2 regions of the Lysinibacillus sp. FSL P4-0201 genome follow, and region 2 is predicted to be linked to the other one. Evidence: riboswitches for the same ligand, from Rfam matches in the RefSeq annotation. Region 2 holds a riboswitch; the other holds the start of a gene.
The links. Region 2 has a riboswitch for cyclic di-GMP ahead of MKY76_RS14655 (amidase). Riboswitches for the same ligand answer to the same signal wherever they lie in the genome.

Region 1 (15,792 bases), 1.1 Mb from region 2:
TCCATCATGGCGAGCACTACTGCTTTGGATTCTGGCTTCTCCACTTCATCCCATGTTTTAAAACGTAAATCGTCATTGTGGATTGGCGTTATTTCTGCTTTCCCATGCATCGCATTGCGCTTTAATGCATTTAAAATGGTACGCTTTTTATCGACATTACCCATGAGTCCTTTTTTACGAATATCATTAAACTCTATTTTTTCTGTTTTAATATCTGCCTTTTCTTTTTGCTGTAAATTAGGTAACTCTAGTTCATGAAATAAAACATTTTGAATTTCCTCAATACTGACTTCCGCTTCATAATAATCTTGGCCAGGCTTGTCACCCGCTTCTTTTCCTTTACCTGGAGCCTGATTGGCCTTACTGCCATCCCGCGCTACTACATCTCCAACACTACTATCCCCTTGTCCCTGCCCTACATGCTTAGAGTTATCATAGTTATATCGAATTTTATATTCATCAAGTGACCGAATTGGTATCTTAATAACCTCGCGACCATTGGACATCACAATACTTTCTTCGCTAACTAAATCAGGTAAATTATTTTTAATCGCATCTTTCACTTTTTCCATATGGCGTTGTTGGTCCTGGTGCCCTTTACGATGGAGGGACCAATTTTCCTGAGAAATGACAAAGCGTTTATTTTCGTGTTCAGTCATTTTTATCCTCACCCATCTATCAAATTCGCTTTTTCTATACTATGCTTGTGAGCTAAATTTTTGAACTTTTTTCATAAAATCAATTGTATATTTATCAATCACGCCTCAAACGTCCAGATTTTTTTCGACCATGCTCTAAAGTATCTCTTCAAAGTCTCGGACATCTTCTCCTCCTGATAATAAAAGGAGTGCCCTAAAAATGGGACACTCCTATCTTAATTGGAACAATGCACATCAAGTTATCGATTGAGCAAACTTCCTACATACTGTAGCAACTCATTTGCTGATGTTGTATTATAGCCATGTTCATCAACAAGCCTTGCCACAACCTCATTAATCTTCTTCAGTTGAGATTCATCTGGCATTTTAGAAGAAGTAGTAATTTTAACGATATCTTTTAAATCTGCAAATAATTTCTTCTGAATGGCCTCTCGTAATCTTTCATGAGAATTATAATCAAAACGTTTACCTTTTCGTGCATAGGCAGAAATTCGAATGAGAATCTCTTCACGGAATGCCTTTTTAGCATTTTCTGAAATGCCAATTTGCTCCTCAATCGAGCGCATTAATTTTTCATCTGGATTCATTTCTTCCCCAGTAAGTGGATCATAAATTTTATTTTTATTACAGAATGCCTCTACATTATCAAGGTAGTTATTCATCAATGTTTTTGCCGATTCCTCATAGGAGTACACAAAAGCCTTTTGTACTTCATTTTTAGCAATCTCATCATATTCTCTACGAGCAACCGCAATGTAATTCATGTATTTTTCACGATCCTCTTGAGAAATCGATGCATGCTGATCTAACCCATCCTTCAATGCTCGTAAAACGTCTAATGCATTTATCGATGGTATCTCTTTGCGGATAATAGCAGAAGAAATACGGTTAATAATATAGCGTGGATCAATACCGTTCATGCCTTCATTCGGGAACTCTTTCTTCAGCTCCTCTAAGTCAACGGAATTAAATCCCTCCACATTTTCTCCGTCGTACAAGCGCATTTTTTTAATTAGATCCACACCTTGTTTTTTCGGAACTTCCAAACGAGTGAGAACCGAAAAGATTGCTGCGGCCTTTAAAGCATGCGGTGCAATATGGACATGGGACATATCGCTCTCTTTTATCATCTTTTCATAAATATGCTCTTCCTGACTAACTTTGAGGTTGTAGGGAATTGGCATAACGATAATTCGAGAATGTAATGCCTCATTCTTTTTGTTCGAAATAAATGAACGATACTCTGTTTCATTTGTATGAGCAACGATTAACTCATCTGCACTAATTAAAGCAAATCTTCCTGCTTTGAAATTTCCTTCCTGCGTTAATGATAATAAATTCCATAAGAATTTTTCATCTAGTTTTAGCATCTCCTGGAATTCCATCATTCCTCTATTGGCCTTATTCAGCTCCCCATCAAAGCGGTAAGCACGAGGATCCGACTCTGAACCAAATTCACCAATTGTAGAAAAATCAATACTTCCTGTTAAATCTGCAATATCCTGTGATTTAGGGTCTGATGGTGTAAATGTCCCTATACCCACACGTTTATCTTCTGAAAAAGTAATACGTTCAATCATTACATTTTCAATGCGTCCATCGTATTCCTTTTCAAGACGCATTGTATTTAAAGGCGATAAACTTCCTTCAATTCTAATCCCATATTCCTCAAAGAACTCATTACGCAAATGATGTGGAATTAAATGGAGCGGATCTTCATGCATTGGACATCCCTTAATTGCGTAAACTGCACCTTCATCAGTTCGCGAATATTGCTCTAATCCGCGTTTTAGTAAGGTAACGATAGTTGATTTACCACCACTAACTGGTCCCATTAATAATAAAATACGTTTTCTAACATCTAACCTGCGTGCTGCTGGATGGAAATATTCCTCCACCAGTCTTTCAATTGCTGTTTCAAGCCCAAAAATTTCTTGTCCGAAAAATTTGTACATTTTTTGCCCATCGCGTTCCTCTACACCAGAACTTTTTATCATATTGTAGACGCGTGAATGGGCTGTTTGAGCAACTTCAGGTCTTTCCCTAATGATGTTTAAATAATCTGCAAATGTCCCTTCCCACTTCAGCCTGTTTTCTTCTTCGCGATAGTTTTTCACTTTATCTAAAATGTTAATAGCCTTCCCTCCATTCAGGGCTTGATTTATAACATAGTATGAAGTTAATGGCATGATGATACCATTACTTTTTCTTTGATGAAGTTTCTTCTTATTATTTCTATTTTTGGGGGCAAAAAAATTGCCGATATATCAACTGTTTTCATACATAGAACCTTACTGAATGAAGATAAAAATTTCGGTTATTCTAACGTTAGAAAGGAGGTCCATCATTGCATCGCCATTTTATATTTCTTTTCACATTTTTATTTTTAGGGATTATGCTGTACCCTTCTGCCTCTTTTGCAAAGGAGGATCTTACAGAAGAAGAAATTTTACAGCAGCGTATGTCCTATTATGTACAATTCGATGAATTACTCATTCCATGGCATTTTTTAGCTGCTATCGATCAGTATGAGAGAAACCTACAATCAGTTCGTAAAGACATCCCTAAACGAGAAGGCTATTTGGCTATCCAATTTTCTGATGAATACTGGTCAGGTGCATTAAATCCTGTAAAGGAAGACACTTCTCCTGAGACAATTAGCTATTTCGGAGGAATGGGCCTTGACGGTAATCATGATGGAATCGCTAGTCCAAAGGATGATGAGGATGTCATTTTTTCGATGGCTAGTTATTTAGGGAAATTTGGAACAACAGATGAGGATTTTAAATTAGCATTATGGGAATATTACGGAAGCGAAGAAGCAGTCAATCAAATATTTACCATCTCCACATTGTACAGACATTTTAAAACTATAGAACTTGATGCACATACCTTCCCGCTAAATATCCGCTCTGATTACAGTTACAGGGGCACTTGGGGCGCCAATCGTGGTTGGGGTGGACGCCGTATTCATGAGGGAACTGATATTTTTGCCAGCTATGGAACGCCTGTATTATCTACCTCTTATGGAATAGTGGAGGTAAAAGGATGGAATCAATTTGGTGGCTGGCGTATTGGTATTCGCGACAATCATAATTCCTACCACTATTATGCCCACCTCGGTAGCTATCATAAGGAAATTGAAGTAGGTACAATTGTTAAACCTGGTACTGTTCTTGGCTATGTTGGAAGCTCTGGATATGGGAAAGAAGGTACATCGGGCAAATTCCCTCCACATCTCCATTATGGTATTTATAAATTTAATGGAAAAACTGAATGGGCTTTTGACCCTTATCCTTCCCTTCTACAGTGGGAACGCCAGGCGAAAAATCAAAAACAATAGAGAATCCTTTACTTATGGCACTTGAAGCATTTTGCTTCAGGTGTATTTTCTTTCTATATAGGAAATTCTACATAAACATATAAATTAGTTGTTAGACATCTATATATATTTAACTATTAAGAAAAGGAAAATAATTATATCATTGTACTAAAAAACTATTTTTAAATATTTCTATCGAAAGGCTTATTAATACACATAATTAGTTATAAAATAATACTTGTGTTGAAAAAATTTCTCAATGAGATAGTAAAGGGATGGGAAAATGAAAGGCATTATCAAGTTTAAAACACTTAAAACACGAATTTTAAGTGCATTTATTCTTTTGTTAGTTTTAGTAGTTAGCTTTACAACCTACACTTACAATTCCAATACAAATATGGAAAAACAGGCAAAAGATTTAGTGAAAGAAGATTTAGTTGTTTTAAATGCAAGTAAAAATTTAGCACTCTCTATGAGTGTCCGTCTATCTGCAGCGTTAAATTATGTGTTGACAGGCGACGAAAAATACAAAGAATCATTTGATGAGTATCGCAAAATGGCTGAGGAAAATAATGCTATTCTAGACAAATATGAAAAATCAGATGAACGCGATCAACTTGTAGTAATCGCTCGTGATTGGAGTACCCTTGTCAATACAGAGGTATTTGATATCTACCAAAAGGGCAATAAAGAATTAGCTTTAGAAAATTTAATGGATACACATGAACTCGTAACGAAAGTGCGATATGGTTACGAAAAACTGGCAGATGAACGAGCTAAAGCCATTACAGATGTCGGTAATGATGTTGTATCAACTAGCTCTGAGAATCGAACAATTGGTATCGCCTTTAGCTTGATTCTAACTATAGCTGGTATTCTAATTGCCTTTATCACAGCCAGTACCATCTCTAAACCTGTTACAGTAGTAGCCGACCGGATGAAAGAATTAGCAGATGGAAATTTGCAACTAGAGCCTCTGCCTGTAAAAGCCCGAGATGAAATTGGAACATTAATGGTAGCAGCCAATGACATGAACGAAAAATTAAAACAAACGATCCAGTCTATCTACTCGGTTTCTGAAACAGTAGCAGCTAGTAGTGAAGAACTTGCTCAATCATCGAATGAGGTACAAGCAGGTACTGAGCAAATTACAGTAACGATGCAAGAGCTGGCATCTGGTACAGAAACACAAGCATCTACCACAGGTGATTTGGCAGAAACAATGACAGCATTTAAGCGTAGCATTCATGAAACTACACAAGAGGGCATTGAATTAAGCGAACATTCTAGTCATGTTCAAAAATTAACGGTTTCAGGGAAAAGTTTAATGGTGCAATCTACCAAACAAATGGCTACAATAAATGAAATTGTATTAGACTCTGTGAAAAAGGTAGAAAATTTAAATGAACAGTCTGCCGAAATATCCAAGCTAGTGTCAGTTATCGATGATATTTCAAACCAAACAAATTTACTTGCATTAAATGCAGCAATCGAAGCAGCACGAGCAGGTGAGCATGGCAAGGGCTTTGCTGTTGTGGCAGATGAAGTCCGAAAGCTTGCTGAGCAAGTACAGTTCTCTGTCACGGATATTGCAACAATTGTCCAGCGTATTCAAGGTGAAACTGGCAATGTAACATCTGCCCTTCAGACTGGCTATGAGGAAGTAAGAAGAGGAACCACACAGCTCGATGAAACTAATGAAACATTTGAAAAAATTTCTGATGCTGTTGGGGATATGATAGTTAATATTTCAACGATTACAACGAATTTAAATCAGCTTGCTCAAAATTCGGAAACCATTAATGCTTCTATTGATGATATGGCCTCCATTTCACAGGAATCCGCTGCTGGCGTTGAGCAAACAACAGCAACTGTTGAGGAAACCGCCGCTACAATGGATGAAATCGCTAGAAGTGCAAATCAGCTTGCTGGAATGGCCGAAGAGTTAAATACGCAGCTACAGCAATTTAAAATTTAATCATCTAAACAACAAAGGCTATCTCAAATTTTTCTATTTTGAGATAGCCTTCTCTCTTATTGCCAATGACTTATTGGCACTCGTTCCAGTTCATGACGTTTAATAATAACACTTATCTTTTGAAACCATTTCTCACAAAGCTCTATGGCTTCTTTATAGTCATCCTCCTCTTTTGATATTGGATCTTCACTATTATCCATGAACATATATTCTTGAATAGGCTCTGATAAATGATCTACTACTAACTTTAGCGATAGCTGTGAAATTGTATCTTCTTCTACCTCCTCTTCTTCTATTTCATCTGCTTCAGCAAGTAAGGAACCACTCATTAGATGATTCTTTGTTCTAACCGTAAATACTTCATCTTCCATGATGGCAACCTCATATATTCTGTTAAATGGAACCTCTATAATTTTTAGTTCTTCGTCTAAAGCTTCTCTTCGGGCGAAAATAAGCATGTTTGTCTGTTCATTTAACAGTAAAGCATTTAAAGCATCATTGGAAACTGTACATTGTGTATGAGGAATAGCCATTATCTCCTCCTCACTAGCTTCCGTCATGGCTGTCAAAGTTTGTATGGCAATATAACGCTCTTTTAAATAACGGATACTCCCTAGACCGACTAAAGCCAGCCCGATTAAAAAAAATAGTTGCTTAATAATGACTAATTCAATGGCATTTGCTAGATAAAGATAGACAATCCCTAATAAAATGAAGAAAATATTTTTCATCCAATTCCCGCCTTTATCAAGATAATCACTAGAAAAATTCAGATGATGTACTAGCAATAGTATTCTTGATTCTATCGTTTCATTCTAATAAAAAACACGAATTCATTGAACTTTACAATGAATCCGTGCTTTTGCTTTTAACGACCAATTAGCTCTTCTTTACTACTTACGTCGTCTAATGTTTTATCTTTTTCTATTTTATGCATCTCAAGAACATGCTCAGATGGCGGAACGAGTATGCTCACCACGACAATTGTGATACCAGTTATAACAACACCTGAAAATACAGGAGCCTGCCATAATTCATTTAATAGACCTATGAAGCCTTCTGATTGGATTGTCAGACTAGGTACGAATGTTAGTGATGTCACAATGTAATAAACTAAGCCAACGGAAATACTTGCCCAAACTGCTGGTGTACTGACACGTTTCCAAAATGGTCCTAAAACGATTGGCCAGAATATTGTTACGAATATAATATCCCAAGCTAAATAAGCTAAATCAATTACTTTTTGGAAGCTTACAGCTAGCACTAAACCTAATAAAGCACTAGCTAGAATAATAGATCGCGAAAATCTTAATAGCTTCTTAGGATCAGGATTGTGATTAATAAAATCTAAATAAATATTCTTTGTCACAATCCCTGAAGTCGCTACATAACATGCAGCTACTGTAGACATCCCCATGGCTGCCATGGCTGTTAAGAAAATAGCTGCTAATAAAGGAGGAAAATAACCTTGTGCAAAGGTAAGCATCAATGTTTCTGGGTTTGTGCTTTCAGGATAAATAGACTTAAAGGCTTCCCCTAGCATCCCTGGAATCCAGCTAATTGCAATGACAATAATACCAGCAATAATCATGCTTCGTTGTGCCACCCGTGGACTTTTTGCAGCAGCTACCCTCTGCCCAAGGTCAACTGCAGGGATATCTCCAAGTGCTAGTACAAGATACAAAGTCCAGAATTCTGCTCCTGCCTTCTCAAATAATGTACTGATATTCCACCACTCGGGATTAAATGTAACGTCTGGATAGTAAAACAAAATAAAAATGGTAATACCCAAAATACCTGCCACTGCAAGCGCACCTTGTACGATTTCAGTATAGGCTACTGCCCATAAACCACCAATAACTGAATAAATAGCCGTTAGCGATACAAATAGAAGCGCCGCAGGTATAAAATCAATTTGCAACAATTGCTGAATAATATACGTTCCACCAACTGTTAACGCCGCTGCATTAAAAACTCCAAAAGCAATTGCCATAACAACCCCTGTATAGGCTCCTAGCTTTTTACTGCCATAGCGTAAACCGTAGTAATCTGCTAATGTCCAGCCCTTTAAACGTCGTAATGGCTTTGTCCAAATGAGTGCTCCAAGAATCATACAAGTCCCTAAACCACCCATTGTTGCCGAACCTTCAAAGCCACCACTTGTATAGCCAGAGCCTACCGCTGCAAAAAAGAAGGGAGCTGCTAATAATGCAGCAACTAAACTACCCGTTACAACGGATAAAGGCATGCTCCAGCCAGCAACAATTAAATCCTCGGCTGTGTTGACACGCTTATAGCCTTTATAGCCAATATAATAGATAAATAATAAGTATAAGCAAAAGATAATAATATTTAACATTATTTACTCCTTCGTTTTCCATTAACCGTTCATTACGACCCCACCATTTGGCGTTAAAATTTGGCCTGTATAGAAGTCAGCATGATTAGAGGCTAAAAACAATACACTTTTCGCAATTTCTTCTGGTTGTGCTAAACGTTTTAATGGATATTTTGCGGATTCTTCCTCCACATAGTTATCGCCAAACTCTTGTAGAATGTCCGTAAATGTTCCACTAGGAGCAACTGCATTGACAAGTATAGAAGGTGCTAATTCTCTTGCTAAAGCTTTTGTAAAAGCATTAATAGCACCCTTTGCAGCTGAATAATGCGTGAATTCTTCACAACCCAAGCTACCAATATCAGATGAAATATTGATGATTTTTCCTGTATTACGTTCCTTCATTCTTTTAGCTGCTTCACGGCAATTATAGAAACAGCCATATAAATGAACTTTAATCATACGATCCCACTGCTCATCCGTTAAATCTGTAATGCTGGAACCCTGTGCAAATCCAGCGTTATTTACAAGAATATCAAGATTTCCGAGATGCTCGTCCATAAATTGATGCATCGCTTGTACTTCTTGAGAGTTAGAAACATCTGCGTGGAATATTAAAGCTTTCACACCCAACTTTTCTGCTTCTGCACGTACAGCTTCTGCCTCTTGCTCATCCCCAATATAATTAATTAAAATATTGGCTCCATGTTGCGCAAAGCCTAAAGCAATTGCTTTACCGATTCCTTTACTAGAGCCTGTAATTAAAACATTTTTTCCTGTAAAATTAATGTCCATTATGATCATTCTCCAATTTGAATTTTGCCACTAGACCTTGCAGCTCTTCTGCTGTTTTGCCCAGTGATGAAGAGGCATCCTTTACTTCCTGCATGGTAGATAATTGCTCTTGTGTAGAATTCGAGACATTTGAAGAGAACTCTGCTGACTGCTCTGCAGATTGTTTAATATTATTAACAGATGCCGCCACTTCTTCTGAGGATGCAGAAATTTGTTGTGAGGCTGCTGAAATTTCACGTATTTGGCTAGCTACTTCTTCTGAGGAAGTAAGAATTTCTTTAAAGATTTCGCCTACTTCATTGGTAAATGCCATCCCTACCTTAACATCCTCTTTACCTTTCTCCATAACCGTGATAGAAGCGTTTGAATCAGACTGAATAGAACTAATTAAATTGTAAATTTCTGTTGCTGATTGAGAGGATTGTTCAGCTAAGCGTCTCACTTCATCCGCAACAACGGCAAAGCCTTTACCGTGTTCACCTGCTCGTGCCGCTTCGATCGCAGCATTTAAAGCTAATAGATTTGTTTGATCAGCTATAGCAGTAATTAAGCTAACAATTTCACTTATTTTTTTAGTATTAACATGTAGTCCATTAATGGTTGTCCCTATTTGTTCAACAGAATCATTAATTAACTCCATTTGAGCAATAACTTGTTGTACAACTTCATTGCCTCGTTCAGAAGCCTGTGATGCTGAAATAGAGGATTCCGCAGCTACATTTGCAGAATCAGCAATTTGCTGAATACCTGTTGCAGTTTCTTCCATAGCAGCAGCTGTTTCCTCTGTCATGGTCATCGAGGCCTCAGCATTTTGTGTAATTTGATTCATGTCTAGTGCAATATTTGTTGAGCTGTTATAAGTTTCACCAGCATGTACCGTTAATTGATTGGCTGCTGAAGAAACGTGATTGGATGTATTGCGTATGTTTAAAATAATATGTTGCAAATTAGCCACCATTGTACGAATGGATTCAGATAATTTACCAATTTCATCCTTCGATGTCTCTAAATCCACATCTATTAATTCACCATTTGCCACTTGATTGGCAACGTTCACTACTTTTTTCAGTGGCTTTAATAGTCGATCTATAATTATGTAAACTAAAACTAATAAAATTAAAATGCCGATAATGGCAATGACAATTTGCTTAATCACACTTGTTTTAATAATCGTATTGATATAATCAGCGGAGTAATCAATCCCTAATAGGGCAATCAGTTGGCCATTATCATCTTTAATAGGACTAAAAACCGTTCTCCAAGAACCAAAAGGATCCTCGAATATATCAGTTACCTCTGTACTATTATTTTCAATAGCTAATTTTGCTGTTTCTACATGTTCATCCGCTAAATCAGTAAAAATTTCACCGGCTTCATATACTTCATTTAGATTAGAGGTATAGCCAATTGGATTGACGCCACCCTCATCCTTGACATCCCAAATATAACTCCAGCTCATAATACCTTGCTGGTCCTGAATCATATCAAGTTGCTTTTGGATCTTTGTAAACTTTGCGTTTGTTTCCCCTTTTTCGGACAGCAAATCTTTTACTTCATCACTGTCTAAGTTCATAGCTGTTAATAAACCAACACTTTTTAATTCTTGCTCCAAATCCACATTCATCCGATTATTCAATTCACTAATACTTTGCGTCGTAATAATAGCGATAAGCAGTAATACAACGATAGAGACTGTTAGTAAAAGCTTATTTTTTAATGATGTGTTTTTTAACAACTTCATTTCCCCTTTTCCTCCTTTGAACTTTACTTGCAAAAAAATGCCTATTTCAAAAGAAATAGGCATAAAAGAACAAAAACTAGAATGAGAATGATACAACTAGCACTCTTTTGCAACTCAGCCGCCATAGCATTTATTGCCTTAGACCTGTAGCTTTGCGTCTTTACTTTTCAGTAAATTTGCCTATATTTCCCTACCAAAATTAACACAGTAGGTAAAAGTAGTCAATGCTCTCTACTTAAAACATACATATTTTATACTAGCTGTTCCTTCATTAATAATTATATAAATTACTTAATTATGATTCATCTATTGAACAAAATAAAAACAGCTACAACCTCAATTAGCGTTGTAGCTGTCCACTTTCAATTCACTTACCCCTAAGTGTTTGAATAAATTATACGTTTTGTGTGACAAGTAATACGGATGGTATAAAGGATAACGCAAACATAGCGATATACCATACGGAAGTACGACGTAATGAAAAGCGTACTTTTTTTCGTTCCGCATAAAAAATATCTAACATAACTGCAACAATAAAAGGCATTGTAATACATGCAATAGCTACTAATAAGATGTCAAAATAAATCATACAAGCACCCCTTTGTCTGTGAACATTTTTCATCTTTTTTGTGAACATTTTGTGATAATTTTATTGTACACATTTTCGTCACAAATTGTCAACGAGTTTTAAAGAAAAAAATGGCACTTTATGATTGATATCCATTGTGCATTATGCTCTATATTTATATGTTAGGCCCCTTAAAAAATTTCGTACGAATGAATCGCCACACTCTTTATAATTACGATGACTTGGATTTCTTAAAATAGCACCTAATTCACCTTTTGTAACTTTAATGCCGCCGTCATATAAAATCTCAAGCATCTCCTCAGTTGTTAAAGCTAAAGCAATTTTTACTTTCTTTAGCAGCATATTATTTGGGCTTTCTTTACCTGACACAGGTAAAGGTCCAACAGCCTGTCCTTCTCTTGGTTTCTGAGGCCCACGTTTAAAAGTAATTAATCCATTTAAAAATGCCTCTAACATTTTATTATTACATTTGATGTATTCCTCTGGCGCTTCTTCCTCATCATTAATCTTAATCAGCATATTTAATACTTCTTCCTTTGAATAATCCATGCCACCAAGTTTAAAAATTTCTACCATATCTACATTTTTTATATCGAACGCATAGCGTAAACGAATTAAGATATCATTATTTGTCATTATATGTTCCTCCTTTAATTAACCTTATATAGTAAAGAGCCAGGCTTAATTATAACAGAGAGTTTGCTGATTATTGCTAGCTTTCCACAAGTTGTTGTTGTTAGCAAATAGCGTGTGCATTTCCTACTTTTTAAATGTATGAAAAATTTAATCGCAACCATTCTAAGGTCAAGGAGGTGAGAACAATGGCTAACAATAACCGCAGTTCAAATAAACTTCTAGTACCTGGAGTACATGAGGCTGTCAATCAAATGAAATATGAAATTGCACAAGAGTTTGGCGTTCAGCTTGGGCCAGAAGCATCTTCTCGCGCAAATGGTTCAGTTGGAGGAGAGATTACAAAACGCCTTGTTGAAATCGCTGAAAAACGTTCAAAAGGTTTATTATAATTAAATACTAATAAGAAAAGAACGAATCCCATTTACATAATTGGAATTCGTTCTTTCGTGCTCTATAAAATTATGCTGTTTGCAATTCCTTCCCTGAGCTCTTAAGCGTTAGCATAACGATAAAGGAAATACAATACAGTGCTGCTAAGTAAATCATCACGACAGTCATATCGTAGCTTTGTAAAATAAAGCCTACAAAGATTGGTGAAAACCCACCTATAGCTCGTCCAAAGTTAAAAATGGTGTTTGTTGCTGTACTGCGAATGTGTACTGGATAAAAGCTACTAATTAATGCACCATACCCTGCAAACATTCCATTAGAGAAGAATCCTACAACCGCACCGCCTACTAATATCGCTACTGCACCTGTTGCAAACGAGTAAAAGAATACAGCACATGCAGAGGCTACTAAAAATATCCCGAATGTTCGCTTTGCACCAAAACGATCCATAAATCTGCCAAACGTCAGCATTCCAATGATCATGCCAACTGCGGTACTAATTGTCCACAATGCTGAGCTTGAAACCGATAAACCTTGCGATTTCTGTAACATCGAAGGTAGCCAAATCATTAGACCATTATAGCCTGCGATTTGAACAGTAGCCATTAGAATTAGGGAGAGTGTTGTCATGGTGATACGAGGTGAAGCAAATAATTGTGCTAATTTCCCGTTCTCTTGCTTATTATTTTGTTGTTTCTGCGCTGCTAACCATTCTGGTGATTCATCAATATTTTTACGTACGATAAAGGCGAAAATAACTGGTAGTAATCCTACAAAGAATAATGCACGCCACCCTAAAGTTGGTAAAATAATAGCACTTAATAAAGCGGCTAAAATTACTCCATATTGTGCACCTACACTGACATAAGAGGATGCTCTGCCTTGTTTATTCTTTGGCCAAGCCTCCGCCACAAGCGCCATCCCAATACCATATTCTCCGCCAGCACCTAAACCAGCGATAAATCTATAAACATAAACTTGTTCAATACTTGTTGCTACTCCTGTTAAGGCCGTTCCGATGGCAAACAAAATAATCGTATACGTAAACACTTTTACTCGACCATATTTATCTGCTAATACTCCGAAAATAATACCACCCAGTAGCATCCCAATATTCGTGATGGATGAAATCAATCCACCTGTTGCAAGATCAATATTAAATTCTGCAATAATCATTGTCATAGCAAAGGAAATAAACATAATGTCCATTCCTTCTAGCGTTAGCCCCGCCACTGAAGCAACCACGGTTTTTTTACGATAATCCATTCTTTTTAGCCTCCATTTTCTAGTTGTCGATCTCTTTTAGTGAATGGATTATAGCTGTCTTGTCCATTCTCTTTTGAAGCCTCACGGGACTTCCTTTAAAAGAGGAGTACGGAACAATAATAAAAGCCCTTCCGTCACAGAGGACAAAAGGGCATGACAAAGCAAAGATATTAGCTTAAAAATATCACATAGCCCTTTTCAGCCTCTCTGGACCGTATTAAAGGATTTATATATCGTTCATTTATACCGTTCTACATTCTATAAGATTACTGAAGAAAAAGCAATGGTCGAATAGTGGAAATTCAACACGGTATTTCTATAAAGTTTTGAGCAAACTGATAAATTAGATTGGCAGGTACAGCCAAATTAAGGTTTTGACCATCATCGAAGCCTGCTGTAATCAGACCAACCAATCGCCCATGCATATCCAATAAAGCACCACCTGAACTGCCATTTGATATAGCGGCTGTGAATTGAATCATAGACATTTGCCGAATATCACGAAAACCCGAAACAATCCCATCAGAAACTGAGTTAAACAATCCTAACGGACTGCCAATCGCCACAATTTTTTGCCCTCGAACTAATTGTCCATCCATTTTTACAGGTAAAGGATGGCTTATTCTGTCTACCTTCAAAATAGCCAAATCATGCATATCATGATATTTCACAAATTGATGGGTAATATACTCGTTGGTATCATTTTCATAGAGCACAGAATAATATTTTCCACCACCTACAACATGCAGGTTTGTTAAAATATATCCATCTTGGTGGAGAATGACACCAGAGCCATAGCATAAAACCTTGTCATCCTCCCCGAAGGTCTTAATCATCACAACAGATGTGGCTAAGGAGGCTAATTGCTCATAGCTCCACTCCTCTGTCGCATTCGTTTTTTGAGCAAAAATGTTCAATTGTCTTGAAGTACTTTCAATAGGCAATGTTATTTCTTTTTCATAGAAATGACGACACATATGTATGGTAGATGACGCTTCTATTATAGGGTACAAATTGGCAATATCTCCTTTGGGATTCATGTAACAAATATCGCACCCCAGTGACGATAAGAAATATAAAAATAGTAATTCATGCTGCGTAATGTCACCTATAAAAACAATTTTGGGGGACGTTGAATTTTCCCCCGAAAAAATTTGTGGTAAATAATAATCCATCCAATACAAAAATTTAACTGCAAAATTTTTTAACAACGTTTCATTAGGATAAGGCTGATTTTCTTTAAATAGTTGAATCATCTGTTTAAAGCTTAGCTTTTTTGTCCATTCAAGCTGATCACTCGCTAATTTACTGCACAAAGATAGCTTATACAGTAATTGCGGGTTTTCAGCAGCAGTCTGCCACATTCTCCAACTTTCCGACAATCTATCTACATCTTCCTTATTACGAATGACCTCAAGCTTATGCAGTCGTAAATAATAAATGCTTTGCTTGGAGAAATACTCCTCCATTTTTAGAATCTCATCTTTATAAAAATCTACAGAATCAGGTATACCGATATATCGTAGAAAAACAACTTCCTTCGTAAGAGAATGTTTGTTGTGATTAATTTGCATAAACTCCTGAAAAGTATTTGCTGATTTATTGTATTTAATTTTTAACGGTCTAGTTGTCACAATCATCTTCATACAACTCCTATAAGCTCTTCATTACATATAATGGTACTTATATACAATTCTCTGATGTTGCTCTAAATCCTCTATTGATGCAAACAAAAAAGCCCGACTCTATAAAGAATTGGACGTAGCTTTGGAATAAAGATTTAGAATAACAACTTCCGTTTTTTCTATTTGTTCATTATTATTCCATTAGTTGTTGATGCCACTCTAACATAATTAAACACAAAAAAGATGTTTTATTCATTCAATATAGTGGAATAGATTGAATGTGAACATATATAGGAGGGATCAATAATGACAGTCAAATTGACAGTAGAAAACGTAGTACAGGCGAAACAAGAAGTGGAGAAATTAGAAGCGCAAGGATATCTTCGAGATAACATTTACATCTTTGCGCACTATGAAGAACGTGAAGATGATATTAACGAAGCACTCGGGACA
Region 2 (15,792 bases):
ATTTGTCATGTAGAATAACAAATAGAAACTACTAAGGGGGGAAGCTGATTAAGCGTCCGCATGTCAAACAACATGAAAAATATTGAATTTGAAATACCAGCCTATTCAGACTGGCAAGATGCAGCAATCAAAGCTTTAAAAGGGAAACCATTTGAGTCACTATTCACAAAAACAAATGAAGGTGTTACACTACAGCCGCTTTACACGCAAGAAAGTTTAGTAGCTAAGCTTGGAGAAGAGCTTGATTTACAAGTTGCCACAATCCGTTCCCTACAAAATGATCAAGTATTTCAGGTGGCACAACAAATTCACGCTGATTCAAGCGAAGCTTTTTTTGCACAGCTTGAGGATAGTCTAGCTCGAGGCAATGAAGTTATTACAATTGATAGCCGAGTGAGCTTTGCTTGGACAGAAGAAGTATTGGTCAAATTAGCATCATATTTCTCAGAATATTCGTTTAAAATTACTATTGAAAATTCAAAAGACCCATTATTAGCAGTATTCGACAACATTCCAGTAGATCAACAAGAAGCCATTAAAGGTTACATTATTTCAAAAGACCCTATCACTTTGACTGCATTTCCGAACGTGCGCTCAGTCAGTGCAGACACAACGGTTTATCATAATGAAGGTGCTAACGCTGTACAAGAATTAGCCTATGCACTTGCATTAGCAGCCAAATTTGCAGAACAAGAAGAAAGCTTTGAAGCGTTCTCGAAGAAATTCTTTGTATCATTTGCCATTGATACACAATTCTTTACGGAGATTGCAAAGCTACGTGCTTTTAAAGTACTTTGGAAAGCGTTCTCATCCGCTTATGGCGTAACAGATCATATCAAAATCCCTACTGTTGCTGAAACATCATTAAGAAGCTTTTCTAAATTAGATGTGTATGTAAATTTACTACGCTCTTCAAATGAAGCGCTTTCTGGTTTAATCGGTGGTGCTGATCTCTTTACGGTTCATCCACATGACGTGTTAACAAAACCTACGGATCAATCCATTCGTATCGCTCGTAATGTATCATTAATTTTAAGAGAAGAAACAAATGTCTTAAAAGTAAAAGATCCAGCAGGGGGCTCTTACTTTATCGAGTCGTTAACAGCAGATTTTGTGAAAGAAGCATGGGCACTATTTTTAGACATCCAGGCAGCTGGCGGTATCGATGAATATACAGCCTCTGGCAAGCTTGCAGAAGAAGTGGAAGCATCCTATCAAAAACGCATCAAAGCTGCCCAAACACGTAAGCAATCATTAATTGGAACGAATATTTATGCTAATCCAGCTGATATTCTTGAACAGGATACAAATCCATTATTTGCTGATATTAAGCGTATCGCTGCTCCATTTGAGGACTTACGTGCAGACATGACAGCAGCAGATGTAAAAACAGGTATTTTAGCATTAGGATCATTAAAAAGCTCTAAACCACGCGCAGATTTTGTAGCGGGCTTCTTAAACACAGTGGGTCTTGTACCAGAAAAAAGTGAGCCAGTGACAACTGTAGAAGAGGCAGTAGCTTGGCTGAAGGCGACAGAGGCTAAGTATGTAGTGATTGCAGGCAATGATGATGATACAAAAGCATTTGTATCGGCCATTTTAGCTGAAAAACCAGCAAATGTGCTTGTAGATGTAGCGGGCAAATTTAAAGACGAAGAAGAAGCATGGTTAGCAAATGGCTTAAACGGCTTTATTTTCGCAGGACAAAACATCATTGAAAAATTACAGTCCGTGTTTGCGAGCATGAAGGAGGTCCAACGATGAGCAAGCCAAATTTTAATGCAGTAGAAATAGAAAAGGTTTTGACAGCTGAAGCACCTCAAGCGTCTGAAGACAAGTTCATGACAAATGAGGGGATTGAAATTAAAGATATTTACACAAAAGAAGATATTAAAGAGGCTAAACATCTAAATGATGTGGCAGGGATTGCACCCAACACACGTGGACCATACCCTACTATGTATGTAGCACGTCCATGGACTGTTCGGCAATACGCTGGTTTCTCAACTGCTGAAGAATCCAATGCCTTTTACAAACGAAATTTGGCCATGGGACAAAAAGGTCTTTCTGTCGCGTTTGATTTAGCAACACACCGAGGCTATGACTCTGATCATCCACGTGTAACAGGGGACGTAGGAAAAGCTGGGGTTGCGATTGACTCAGTTGAGGATATGAAAATCCTTTTCGATCAAATCCCGTTAGACCAAATGTCAGTTTCAATGACAATGAATGGTGCCGTATTACCCGTCCTTGCATTCTATATTGTAGCAGCAGAAGAACAAGGGGTAACGCCAGATCAATTAGCAGGTACTATTCAAAATGATATTTTAAAAGAATACATGGTGCGTAATACATATATTTACCCACCAGCTATGTCAATGAAAATCATTGCAGATATTTTTGAATATACAGCGAAGTATATGCCAAAATTTAACTCTATTTCAATTTCTGGTTACCATATTCAAGAAGCAGGCGCAACAAATGACATTGAGCTTGCCTATACATTAGCAGATGGCTTGGAGTATGTACGAACAGGATTAAAAGCAGGCATTGATATTGATGCATTTGCACCTCGCTTATCGTTCTTCTGGGCAATTGGTATGAACTATTACATGGAAGTTGCTAAAATGCGTGCAGCACGTCGTATTTGGGCACAAATGATGTCTACGTTTAACCCGAAAAATCCAAAGACATTAGCATTACGTACGCACTCCCAAACATCTGGCTGGTCATTAACTGAGCAAGATCCATTTAACAATGTTGCACGTACTTTAATCGAAGCAAATGCCTCTTCGATGGGACATACGCAATCCCTTCATACAAATGCATTAGATGAAGCGATTGCACTTCCAACAGATTTCTCAGCACGTATCGCGCGTAATACACAGTTATTTTTACAAGAGGAAACAGCGATGACAAAAGTCATTGATCCTTGGGGTGGTTCGTACTACGTAGAGAAATTAACAGAAGAAATTACGAAATCTGCTTGGGCGTTAATCGAAGAAATTGAAGCGCTTGGTGGTATGGCTAAAGCGATTGAAACGGGACTTCCAAAAATGAAGGTTGAGGAAGCTGCAGCAAAACGTCAAGCGAAAATTGATTCTAAAACAGAAACGATTGTTGGCGTGAATAAGTATCGCTTAGCAAAAGAAGAGCCAATCGATATTTTAGATATCGATAATACCATTGTTCGTCAAAAACAAATTGAACGTTTAGAAGCGATGAAGGCAGCTCGTGATGAAGCGGAAGTTCAAAAACATTTAGCTCGCTTAACGAAGGCGGCTCAAGATGGAGAAGAAAACCTGCTAGCGGTAGCAGTGGATGCAGCGCGCGCTCGTGCTTCTTTAGGTGAAATATCTGATGCGATTGAAGCAGTTTCTGGTCGTCATAAAGCGGTCATTCGTTCGATCTCTGGTGTTTACTCTGCAAACTTCTCTGATGAGGAGCAAATTGCGGAAGTGAAACAAATGACAGAAGAATTCCTTGAAAATGAAGGTCGTCGTCCGCGTATTTTAGTTGCTAAAATGGGACAAGATGGACATGACCGTGGTGCAAAGGTTGTCGCAACTGGTTATGCAGATTTAGGCTTTGACGTAGATATTTCTCCATTATTTATGACGCCTGCTGAGGCTGCTCAAATGGCTGTTGAAAATGATGTTCATGTTATTGGTGTGTCTTCACTAGCAGCAGGACATAAAACATTAGTGCCTGAATTGATAGCTGAGCTTGAAAAACTAGGTCGTGAAGATATTATCATTATTGTGGGTGGTGTTATACCAGCACAAGATTATGATTTCCTTTATAATGCTGGTGCAGTAGCCATTTTCGGACCAGGTACAGTGATTCCTGTATCCGCACAAAAAATTATTGAAGAAATCTACAAACGTTTAGGCTATGAGGAAGTGTCTGAATAATGGACAAAAATAAAGGAATGGAAGAAAGTGCGCTATTTGTCATGGACGGAGTAGAGGCGACTCACGACGGGATGCAATATGGTACACCCAAAAAGTTCCGAAAGAAAAAGGCAGACACTCTAAATGTAGGAGAGCTTGCACAACAAGTACGTGCGGGCTCTCGCACACATTTATCAAAAGCCATTACCCTCATTGAAAGTTCAAACGCTACCCATAAAGTACAGGCACAAGAACTATTGCAGGAGCTTCTTCCACATACAGGCAATAGTATCCGAATTGGCATAACAGGTGTGCCTGGGGCAGGAAAAAGCTCATTCATAGAGGCTTTCGGTACTATGCTTTGTGATATGGGGAAACGAGTTGCTGTTCTTGCCATTGATCCAAGTTCTTCTCTATCGGGAGGAAGTATACTTGGCGATAAAACGCGTATGGAAGAGCTCGTTAAGAAGCCTAGTGCATTTGTGCGTCCATCGCCATCGGCAGGTACCCTAGGGGGTGTTCACAAAAAGACACGAGAAACCATGTTAGTTTGTGAGGCAGCAGGCTATGATGTGATTTTAATTGAAACAGTGGGTGTTGGACAAAGTGAAACCTATGTCCGTGGCATGGTTGACTTCTTCCTGCTTCTTGTTTTAACAGGAGCGGGGGATGAATTGCAGGGCATGAAAAAAGGCATTATGGAATTAGCAGATGCAATTGTCGTGCATAAGGCGGATGGTGATAATGTACGTCTAGCTAAAAAAACGGTTGCAGAGTACAAACAAATTTTGCACTTTTTACAGCCTGCTACACCTGGTTGGATGTCAACTGCCATGCCTGTTAGTTCACTAGAAAATCGAGGACTTGATAAGGTTTGGGAAACAATTGGGGAATTCAAGCAAATCGTAGAAGCAAATCACTATTGGGCTACCCGACGCCAGCAACAAACAAAAGAATGGTTCCAATCGATGATTACCGATCATTTAATAGATATCTTTTATGGAAACCCGCAACGTAAAGCACAAGTACAACAGCTTGAACGTCAAATTTTAAGTGGACAGTTGACAGTTACACAAGGTGTGGATCGTTTATTTAGCGAGGAGCAGGAAGACAAGTAAACGAGTCTTATTGAAATCGTAGTAATTTCAACTGAAATGTGTTGAGCAAGTAGGTGCACAAATTGCTTGCAAACTGCTATGATAAGAGATGGATAAGCGTCAAAAATCTACTATCTGAAATATAACTAAATTGGCGCGAACTTGAAAGGAGCTATCGCTATATGAATATGGATTACGATTTATTTATGCAGGAAATTTTAAAAACAGCACGTGCTGAAATTGAGGCAGCTGGTTATGAACAATTAACAACACCAGAAGCTGTAGAAGAGGCGTTTGCTCGTCCAGGTACAACATTAGTAATGGTGAACTCAGTGTGTGGTTGTGCGGGTGGTATCGCTCGTCCAGCAGCAGCACAATGCGTTCATTATGATAAACGTCCAGACCATTTAGTAACAGTGTTTGCAGGGCAAGATAAAGAGGCAACTGCAGCAGCGCGTTACCATTTTGGAGAAGATCATCTACCTTCATCACCATCATTCGTTCTATTAAAAGACGGACAAGTTGTCGCAGAAGTGGGACGCTATGAAATTGAAGGGCATGACCCAATGTCAGTTGTGACAAATTTACAAGCAAACTTTGAAGAATATTGTGACGAGCTTTAAGTCTATTCTTGCATAAGAAAAATCATTTTCAATCAAGTAGAAAAGCCTCATAGATCATGCTATCTATGTAGGCTTCCTACTGATCCTCATGTATAGGTAGTTTCATTATTATTAAAATTTTTGTAATATTGGCTAAATAATTAGCTGAATGAGTGAAGAGTACTAAAGGATGGGAGGCAGTCGGCCTGAAGAAGTTTTCAATCGGCTATCGAACTTTAAAAACAGCAATTGGTGCGGCCATCGCTATTGCCATTGCACAGTATTTTGATTTAGCCTCATATGCATCTGCTGGTATTCTAACCATATTATGTGTGCAGCCAACAAAAAAGAAATCCATTTATGCAGCCTATACACGATTGGTTGCAAGTATTGTAGCAATGCTTTTTGCCTTTGTAAGCTTTGAGTTATTTGCTTATCATCCACTTACACTAGCAGGCATGCTTATACTCTTTATTCCTACTATTGTATCTTTAAAGGTTGCGGATGGATTTATCTCCAGTGTCGTGATTATTATGCATATTTACGCTGCTGAAGGTTATTCATTAACACTTGTTTATAATGAATTAGCGTTGATGGCTATCGGTTATGGAACAGGGATTGCCATTAATATGTATATGCCAGACATTCAAAAGGAATTAAATTACTACAGAGTCAAAATAGAGGAGCTATATAGTAAGATTTTTTTAGAAATTGCCAGCTATTTACGGCAAGGAGATACGTTGTGGAACGGCCAAGAAATTATCGATGCAATCAAAGCACTAGAAGAGGCAAAATCATTAGCGTTTAAAGATGTTCAAAACCATTTTACAAGACGTAAAAATGATTACTATGTATATTTCGATATGCGAGAGCAGCAGCTAGAAATTATCGAAAGAGTGCTACCCAAAGTGACGACATTACCTGTTATAGTACAAGAGGCTGAAATTGTGGCAGATTTTTTACAAGACCTAGGTGAGCATGTTCATTCGGGGAATACGGCTAGTCAGTATCGCGAAAAACTCGAACATGTTAAGCGCGATTTTTCTCAGCTTCCTTTACCACAAAGCCACGAGCAATTTATCGCTCAGGCAGCCCTCTATCAGTTTATAGAGGAAATGGACAGGTATTTAGAAATAAAGCAGTCATTTAAAGGGTTAAAGGCTAAAAAAGAGCGCCCACAGTAGTGTGGACGCCTCGTGCTTTGCCTTAAATTATCATAGATAATCCGAATGCTAGAGATGAGATTAGCATAATTGCGATCATACTATAAATAACGACTTTTTGAAATTTTTTATTACTCATATGCTCGTTCGCTCCTTCTTTTCTTATAAATAGTTTAGCAAATCTGAAAAATTTCTCAAGTAGTAGAGTTTTGACAAAAAAGTCTGTAAAATAGAGTATGTACCATAACAGAAGGAGATGTCACCATGGAGAAAGTAGACCATATTGGGATTGCAGTGCGCGATCTTGATGAACGCATTACATATTATACAGAAACTTTGGGCTTAAAGTTGATGAAAGTGGAAGAAGTAGAATCTCAACAGGTTCGTGTGGCATTTATCGATGCAGGGAACGTGAAAATCGAGCTATTAGAACCAATGAGTGATAAAAGTGCCATCCATGGTTTTATTGAAAAACGTGGAGAAGGAATTCATCATGTTGCGTTTGGTGTGACGGGAATTCGTGAACGAATGGCAGAGCTTCGTGAAAAAGGTGTACGTCTCTTATCCGAAGAGCCAGGGCCAGGTGCTGGAGGGGCAGAGGTTGCGTTTATGCATCCTAAATCCTCATTTGGGGTGTTATATGAATTATGTGATAAAAGTGGAAAAGGGGATAAGTGATTAGTATGGATATGTTCGACAAAATCAATGACTTGTATGACCGTAAAACGGTAATTGAACTTGGTGGTGGCTATGATCGCATCGATAAGCAGCATGAGAAGGGGAAACTTACTGCTCGTGAGCGTATAGACTTGTTGCTAGACGAAGGTACATTTTTCGAAATCAACCCATTTATTACACATCGTACAGTAGACTTCGGCATGGAAAAAATGGAGGGACCTGGTGATGGTGTCGTAACTGGATTCGGTAAAATTAACGGACGTCCAGTATACTTATTCTCTCAAGATTTCACAGTGTTTGGTGGGGCGCTTGGTGAAATGCATGCGAAAAAAATGGCAACAGTGATGGATCTAGCTGCTAAAAATGGTACACCATTTATCGGCATCAATGACTCAGGCGGTGCACGTATTCAAGAGGGTGTTCTTTCATTAGATGGCTATGGTCATATCTTCTACCGAAATGCCATTTATTCTGGTGTGATTCCACAAATCTCTGTGATTATGGGACCTTGTGCTGGTGGAGCTGTTTATTCTCCAGCTATTACTGACTTTATTCTAATGGTGGATAAGACATCTCAAATGTTCATTACAGGACCTAAAGTAATCGAAACGGTAACAGGAGAGAAAATTTCTGCTGAAGATTTAGGTGGTTCGAAAGTAAATAATGCGGTCAGTGGGAATGCTCATTTCCGTGCTCCTTCTGAAGAGGCAGCGATTGATGAAATTAAAAAACTATTAAGCTACTTACCACAAAACAATAAAGAAAAGGCACCTCGTCAAGCTAGACCTGAAGGGGATGACTACCGTCCAGAAATCGTAGATACAGTACCAATCGAAACAACACGTCCATATGATGTACGTAAAGTTGTTGAGCAAGTAGTGGATGAAGGTTCGTTCATGGAAGTACATGCAGAGTTTGCTAAAAACGTAGTAGTCGGTTTTGCACGTATTGCTGGCGAATCAGTTGGACTTGTTTGTAACCAACCAAAAGTTCTTGCTGGTGGCTTAGATATCGATTCTTCTGATAAAGCTGCTCGTTTCATTCGTACTTGTGATGCATACAATATCCCAATCATCACATTTGAAGACGTTTCTGGCTTCTTCCCAGGTGTTAAACAAGAACATGGTGGTATTATTCGTCATGGTGCGAAAATTCTTTATGCTTACTCAGAAGCGACTGTTCCAAAAATTACAGTGATTTTACGTAAAGCTTATGGAGGCGCTTACGTTGCCTTAAACTCTAAATCAATTGGTGCTGACCTTGTATTTGCATGGCCAAATGCTGAAATTGCTGTTATGGGTGCTGCTGGCGCAGCTAACATCATTTTTGCCCGTGAAATTGCAAAATCAGATGACCCAGAAGCAACTCGTGCAGCAAAAATCGAAGAATATAAAGAGAAATTTGCTAACCCATATGTTGCAGCATCTCGCGGTATGGTAGACGACGTAATCGATCCACGAGATACACGTATCAAGCTGATTCAAGGACTTGATATGCTGTCAAACAAACATGAAACACGTCCAGAGAAAAAGCACGGTAATATTCCTCTATAATAGTCATACAAGCCTAGCAGCTCAAAAGTTGCTAGGTTTTTCATTGCCAAAAAGTGAAACATTTTTGTATGTCATCCGTACTGATAGATATGAGGAGTTGAGATGAATGGAATGGCAGCAATTACAAACAGAGCAAGAAAAGATTCATGCACAACTTAGAAAAGCATCTAGATTAAACGAACAAAATCAGTTAATTGATGGGCAAATTAAACATACACAACAGGAAATAGACACTCATACAGCAGCACTCCACCAAATTCGATCCAAACTTGATAAATTGGATGGTTTCTCGTTTATGAATATGATTCGTACGTGGACAGGGCAGCAAGATGAACTGAGGGCAGAAAAAATTGATAAGGCGGCAGTACTTGAATTAAAGCTGAATGAAGCAAAGAAAATGCAAAATGATTTAGCAGAGGACAACGTGCAAGTGATGAATCAGCTTGCCCAGATTGATGAAAATGCGCTACAGCAATCACTTCAACAGGTCTACCTTAAAAAGAAGAAATATTTACAGATTCATGATGCTGCCCAAGCAGAAAGGCTAGAGCATTTAGCACATGAGGAAATGCTAACAAAGCAGCTCATTAGAGAAATTAAAGAGGCGGAGGAAGCGGGAGAAGTAGCTCTTACAAGGCTAGGGCAAGCAGCAGCTTCATTACATTCGGCCAATGGATATTCCACATGGGATACATTTTTTGGCGGTGGGCTGATTGCTACGCACTTAAAGCATGATGCACTCGATCAGTCTGAAAACTATTTACATAGTGCTCAAATTGCGTTACAACGGTTTCATAATGAATTATTAGATGTTCATGAAATGTCTACGAAATCGCTGCATATTGAAACAGATGGGTTTGTTAAGTTTGCTGATTACTTTTTTGATGATATTTTTTCAGCATGGTCTGTTCATTCTAAAATCTCGACAGCAAGGGAACAGGTCTCGCGTGTTCAAGATGATGTACATAATACGATTTGGCGCTTACAGGATAAACATAATAAAGCTGTCAACTACCTACAATCATTAGAAAAAGAAAAAGAGCTTATTTTCAATGACTAGGGAAAGTCTGAGATTTTTCTCAGACTTTTTATTTTGGTAGTATTGTTCAATGATTTCAACTCTTCTGACGTTGTGCTAAAATGATACATATACTATAACGTGGAAATACACGTAAACTAAGGGAGTTTTACAACATGACAAGTCGTTTAGTAGAAGAGTTTTTTGAGCTCGTACAAATTGATTCGGAAACAAAACATGAACAACTAATAGCACCAATTCTTGTAGATAAGTTAACTGCACTTGGATTTTCAGTGATTCAAGACGATGCACATACGCGTAATGGACATGGGGCAGGTAATATTATTGCCACATTAAAAGGCACATTGGATGTAGAGCCAATCTATTTCACTTCTCATATGGATACTGTCGTTCCAGGAAAAGGCATCAAACCGTCTTTACGTGAAGATGGCTATATCGTATCAGATGGTACGACGATTTTAGGTGCCGATGATAAAGCAGGACTAGCTGCTCTATTTGAGATGGTCAAACGTTTGAAAGAGCAAAATATTGCACATGGCGATATTGAATTTATTATTACGGCTGGTGAAGAAAGTGGCCTTGTTGGCGCTAAAGAGTTAGATCCAGCTAACATTAAAGCAAAATATGGATTTGCGGTTGATAGCGATGGCAAAGTTGGTGGTATCGTGACAGCAGCACCATTCCAAGCGAAAATTTTCACAAAGATTATTGGAAAAACGGCACATGCAGGGGTTGCTCCTGAAAAGGGCATTTCTGCCATAACAGTCGCATCAAAATGCATTGCTCAAATGAAACTAGGTCGTTTAGATGAAGAAACAACAGCGAATATTGGGCGTTTTGAAGGTGGACAAGCGACGAATATTGTTTGTGACGAAGTGACAATCCTTGCAGAAGCACGCTCTATAGACAAAGCTAAATTGGATGCGCAAACAAAGCATATGCAAGATACGTTTGAACAAGTAGCTGCTTCTTTAGGCGCACGTGCAGAGGTAGAAGTGAAGCTAATGTATCCAGGCTTCCGTGTAACGGAATCTGATAAAGTAGTTCAGGTAGCTATGGCTGCTGCACGCAATATTGATCGTACACCGACACTAGGCATTTCTGGTGGAGGCTCAGATGCAAACGTCATCGCAGGCTTTGGTATTCCTACAGTTAATTTATCTGTTGGATACGAGGATATCCATACAACAAATGAAAAAATACCAGTAGAAGAACTTGAAAAATTAGCAGATTTACTAGTAGAAATCGTCAAAGAATCGGCGAAAAACTAACAGTCGAATAAGGATGTGACCCTATGGAAAGTGTCAAAGCAGTCGTTTTTGCTTGTGGGACAGAGGAGTATGCTGTACCTGTGGAGCAAGCGATTTCAATTGAAAAATTAGAGCAAGTAACACCTATTCCTCATTTACCTAACTATCTTCTAGGCTTTACAAGAATTCGCGGTGAGCTTGTACCTGTTCTTGATTTTGAACGCATACTGTACAATCGTTCATCGAATACAGCAACTGCTCGTATCATTGTGTTGAATACAGATGTTGTTAATTATGGATTACTTGTTACAGAAGCACGTGAAATTCTTGATTTCGATGAATCAGTACTTCAGCAATTGGGTCTAGTCAATTATAGTAAAACACGCTATTTTACTGCGGTAGCTAATCTTGAAAATCGAATGATAACATATGTTGATCCAAAAATACTGGTTAATTCATTAGAGGGCATTCGAGAAATTATCGATTATTTACACAAAATGCTTGAAAATGAAAAGGAAAACGTAGAGGCTTAAGTACTCTACGTTTTTTTATGTTTGAATAGTAAATTTAACCTGTATTTTGTCGTTTTTACCTGATCATACATGTGACAATTATGCATTATACCTACAGACAAACAATTACTAACCGCGTATGATAATGATTAAGAAAAAACTGAAAAAGGCAAACTTCACCGAAAGGGAGGGACGCAAAGCCATGAGTCTAAACACTATAATTTCAGTGCAAGATTGTCAGGTTGCCAGGTTCTGTTCTAGGAGCCGTGGCGAGTAGAATGGAGTTAGTTCGTATGAAGAGACAATTAAAAGTATGGACCGCACTAATCGTCATCATGATTAGTTCATTAGCTTTATCAAGTGGAAAGGTTGATGCCATGTCTATACAGGAAAAGGCTACTTGGCTGTGGGATACATCCCTCATCATTGATGACCAAGAAAAAATATTATTATTTTTAGAACATAACGATGTCAATAAAGTTTATCTGCAAATCGATCAAGGCATAGCGAGCAATGACTATAAGCATTTTATTAGTAACGCTTCTCACAGAGGTATTCGCATTTATGCATTGGATGGTGCTGCAAGCTGGGTTTCAGCTGAGGGTAGTCGAAGCCAAGACGAATTGTTTAATTGGTTACATACATATAATGAGAATTCAACTGAATCTGAGCAATTTTCTGGGGTTCATCTTGATGTAGAACCTTATTTAAATAGTGAATGGAGCTTACATCAAGCACAAACGATAGAATCCTATCAAACACTAATAATGAAAGCAAGTGAGAAAGCAAGTCAGTTACAACTTACTTTAGAAGTAGATATGCCATTTTGGTTTGATGAAGTTCAGTATAATAACCAATTTGGAAAAGGGTTATTAGCTGATTGGGTCATTGACCATGTGGATAGTGTGACGATCATGGCCTATCGTGATGCTGCAAAAGATATTATCTCTATTGTAGAACATGAAATCGCTTATGCTTCCACTGTGAATAAATCAATTGTAATTGGTGTAGAAACAGGCGCTTCAGAGGAAGGGGAAAATATTACTTTTTATGATAATGGAGAAGCCTTTATGAATGAACAGCTTATACTTGTTCAGCAACATTTTTCAAATAACGATGCTTTTCATGGAGTAGCCATTCATTATGTGGAGAATTGGATGACCATGCGTCCATAAAAAAAGTCCTTCCAGTGTTAAACTGGAAGGGCTTTTCTATTGGTATTAGGACAGTCGACCACTGTAGTCCTCGAATTTAAATTCACGAATGACTTTAATACCTTCTTCATCATTATAAGAAACGATAGATGGTAAGTTGACACCGTTAAACATATGGTTTTTCACCATTGAATAATGAGCCATATCTGTGAATACAAGACGATCACCTGGTTTTAATGGCTGTTCAAACGAATAATCGCCAATCACATCACCAGCTAGACATGTTAGTCCGCCTAAGCGATATGTGTGTGCTAATTCATTTGCTTGTCCAGAACCAATAATCATTGGACGGTAAGGCATTTCAAGTACATCAGGCATGTGACATGTTGCTGATGTATCTAAAATAGCAAGATCCATTCCATTTTCTTGAATATCTAGCACCGTTGCTACTAAATAGCCTGTATTAAGGGCTACTGCTTCACCTGGCTCAAGATAAACAAGCAGGTTATACTTTTCTTGAATATAATTAATGATGTTCACAAGTTTTTCTACATCATAATCATCACGTGTAATATGGTGACCGCCACCGAAGTTTAACCATTTCATTTGGTGTAAAACATCACCAAATTTTTCCTCAACTACTTCAATAATACGCTCTAATGTATCAGAATTTTGTTCACACATCGCATGGAAGTGTAAGCCATCGATACCATCAAGCTGTGATTTATCAAAGTTAGCCAATGTTGTACCAAGGCGAGAGTTTGTGTAACAAGGATCATAAAGAGCTGTTTCAATTTCAGAGTATTCAGGATTCACACGAATACCACATTCAATTGTTTTACCAGCAGATTTAACTTTATCCTTGAACTGAGCCCATTGGTTAAATGAGTTAAATACGATGTGGTCCACATAGCCTAGAAGCTCGTCCATTTCATGCTCAATATAAGCAGGTGCATAAACGTGAACTTCTTTGCCCATTTTTTCATAGCCAAGACGTGCCTCATGCAGTGAGCTAGATGTAATGCCCGCTAAATATTCCCCTACTAGTGGGAATGTTGAATGCATAGAGAAGCCTTTAAGGGCTAATAAAATGCGGCAGCCTGTTCGATCTTGAATTGATTTTAAAAGCTCAAGATTCTTTGTTAATAATCGCTCATCCACTACATAAGAAGGGGATGGAACTTTTGAAAAATCAATTGGTTTCATCGGCTTAATTCCTTTGCATCTAAATCAAGGTCTAATAATTCTGGGTTATGGCTTTCTTGCCACGGTAGACCCCATTTATTTAGTGCATCCATGAATGGATCTGGATTGAAATCTTCCACATTCCATACACCTGGTTTACGCCATTCACCGTTCATCACAAGCATTGCACCGATCATAGCTGGTACGCCAGTTGTGTAAGAAATCGCTTGTGAACCAACCTCGTTGTAGCACTCTTCGTGGTCACATACGTTGTACACATAGTACGTTTTTTCTTTGCCATCTTTTAGACCGCGAATGATACAACCGATGTTTGTTTTACCTTTTGTACGTGGTCCAAGTGAAGCTGGATCTGGTAATACCGCTTTAAGGAAATGGATTGGTTGAATCATTTGCCCTTCGAATTCGATTGGCTCAATTGATGTCATACCTACGTTTTCTAACACTTTTAAGTGTGTTAAGTATTTTTCAGAGAACGTCATCCAGAAGCGGATTTGTTTTAAACCTTTGATATTTTTTGCAAGGGATTCAAGCTCTTCATGGTATAGAAGGTAAATATCTTTTGGTCCGATTTCAGGTAGGTTATACACTTCTTTTTTCTCAAGTGGTGCAGTTTCAATCCACTCGCCTTCTTTCCAGTAACGACCATTCGCTGTAATTTCACGAATGTTAATTTCTGGGTTGAAGTTTGTTGCGAAATGATATCCATGATCTCCCGCATTGGCATCCACGATATCGATATAGTGGATTTCATCAAATTCATGTTTTTGTGCATGAGCTGTGAAAACGCCTGTTACACCTGGGTCAAAACCGCTTCCAAGTAATGCAGTTAAGCCAGCTTTTTCAAACTTCTCTTTATAAGCCCATTGCCATTTATATTCAAATTTTGCCGTTTCAGGTGGCTCGTAGTTTGCAGTATCCACATAGTGCACACCTGTCGCTAAGCAAGCATCCATAATCGTTAAGTCCTGATAAGGTAGAGCCACGTTAATCACTACATCTGGTCCGAAAGCTTTAATAAGCTCAATAACCTCTTCTGTATTGTCTGCGTCTACCTGTGCAGTATGAATTTTTGTTTTTCCGCCATCTAGTTTTTCTTTTAGAGCGTCACATTTTGAAACAGTTCTACTTGCGATACAAATTTCCTCAAATACGTCCGAATTTTGAACACACTTGTGTACCACAACACTGGCAACTCCGCCAGCTCCGATAATCAATGCTTTACCCAATTGTCTACCCCCAAGTTCATATAAAGTATTGTCAAACAAGCTGATTATACAGAAAATTGATATACTACTCAATCATTGTTTTAAAATTTTCTACAAAAAATTTTATTTTTCTACAACAATTAGACGTATAAGGAGGGGAATGCCTCGGAAAAGAAGGGAATCATGAATAAATCTACAACGCCATTTTAGTAAAAATAGAGGAAAATTGCTGTTGTATAGACCTAAATAATTGGTGAAGTTATATCACAATTCATCCAAGATACTACGACATCAAGTAAATATTTTTCTAAATGAATGTTTTGACATAGTATCTCTACCGATTGACGATTTGATACCAACTACTAAATCATTTCTACTAACTTTACATAAAAAAATCCCTCTACATATAGAAAGGGAAGGAACCACATTAAACGTGCTAC

Region 1: another riboswitch for cyclic di-GMP. It lies ahead of MKY76_RS20370 (HAMP domain-containing methyl-accepting chemotaxis protein); the one in region 2 lies ahead of MKY76_RS14655 (amidase).

What each region holds. Positions count from the first base shown of each region.
Region 1 is NZ_CP151995.1:4,020,420-4,036,211, forward strand. It holds gene yhbH (sporulation protein YhbH) at 1-659, opposite strand, end outside; gene MKY76_RS20340 (PrkA family serine protein kinase) at 899-2,794, opposite strand; gene MKY76_RS20345 (M23 family metallopeptidase) at 3,007-4,002, shown strand; gene MKY76_RS20350 (HAMP domain-containing methyl-accepting chemotaxis protein) at 4,265-5,959, shown strand; gene MKY76_RS20355 (hypothetical protein) at 6,016-6,690, opposite strand; gene MKY76_RS20360 (sodium:solute symporter family protein) at 6,828-8,318, opposite strand; gene MKY76_RS20365 (SDR family oxidoreductase) at 8,340-9,092, opposite strand; gene MKY76_RS20370 (HAMP domain-containing methyl-accepting chemotaxis protein) at 9,082-10,833, opposite strand; cyclic di-GMP riboswitch class I at 10,939-11,024, opposite strand; gene MKY76_RS20375 (hypothetical protein) at 11,228-11,422, opposite strand; gene MKY76_RS20380 (DUF1456 family protein) at 11,564-12,058, opposite strand; gene MKY76_RS20385 (alpha/beta-type small acid-soluble spore protein) at 12,244-12,447, shown strand; gene MKY76_RS20390 (MFS transporter) at 12,518-13,714, opposite strand; gene MKY76_RS20395 (trypsin-like peptidase domain-containing protein) at 14,017-15,354, opposite strand; gene MKY76_RS20400 (general stress protein) at 15,646-15,792, shown strand, end outside.
Region 2 is NZ_CP151995.1:2,909,700-2,925,491, reverse strand. It holds gene MKY76_RS14710 (methylmalonyl-CoA mutase family protein) at 61-1,764, shown strand; gene scpA (methylmalonyl-CoA mutase) at 1,761-3,914, shown strand; gene meaB (methylmalonyl Co-A mutase-associated GTPase MeaB) at 3,914-5,011, shown strand; gene MKY76_RS14695 (BrxA/BrxB family bacilliredoxin) at 5,173-5,613, shown strand; gene MKY76_RS14690 (aromatic acid exporter family protein) at 5,766-6,776, shown strand; gene prli42 (stressosome-associated protein Prli42) at 6,799-6,894, opposite strand; gene mce (methylmalonyl-CoA epimerase) at 7,020-7,433, shown strand; gene MKY76_RS14675 (acyl-CoA carboxylase subunit beta) at 7,439-8,986, shown strand; gene MKY76_RS14670 (hypothetical protein) at 9,093-10,046, shown strand; gene MKY76_RS14665 (M20/M25/M40 family metallo-hydrolase) at 10,181-11,296, shown strand; gene MKY76_RS14660 (CheW domain-containing protein) at 11,320-11,808, shown strand; cyclic di-GMP riboswitch class I at 11,946-12,037, shown strand; gene MKY76_RS14655 (amidase) at 12,081-12,962, shown strand; gene nspC (carboxynorspermidine decarboxylase) at 13,008-14,147, opposite strand; gene MKY76_RS14645 (saccharopine dehydrogenase family protein) at 14,144-15,373, opposite strand.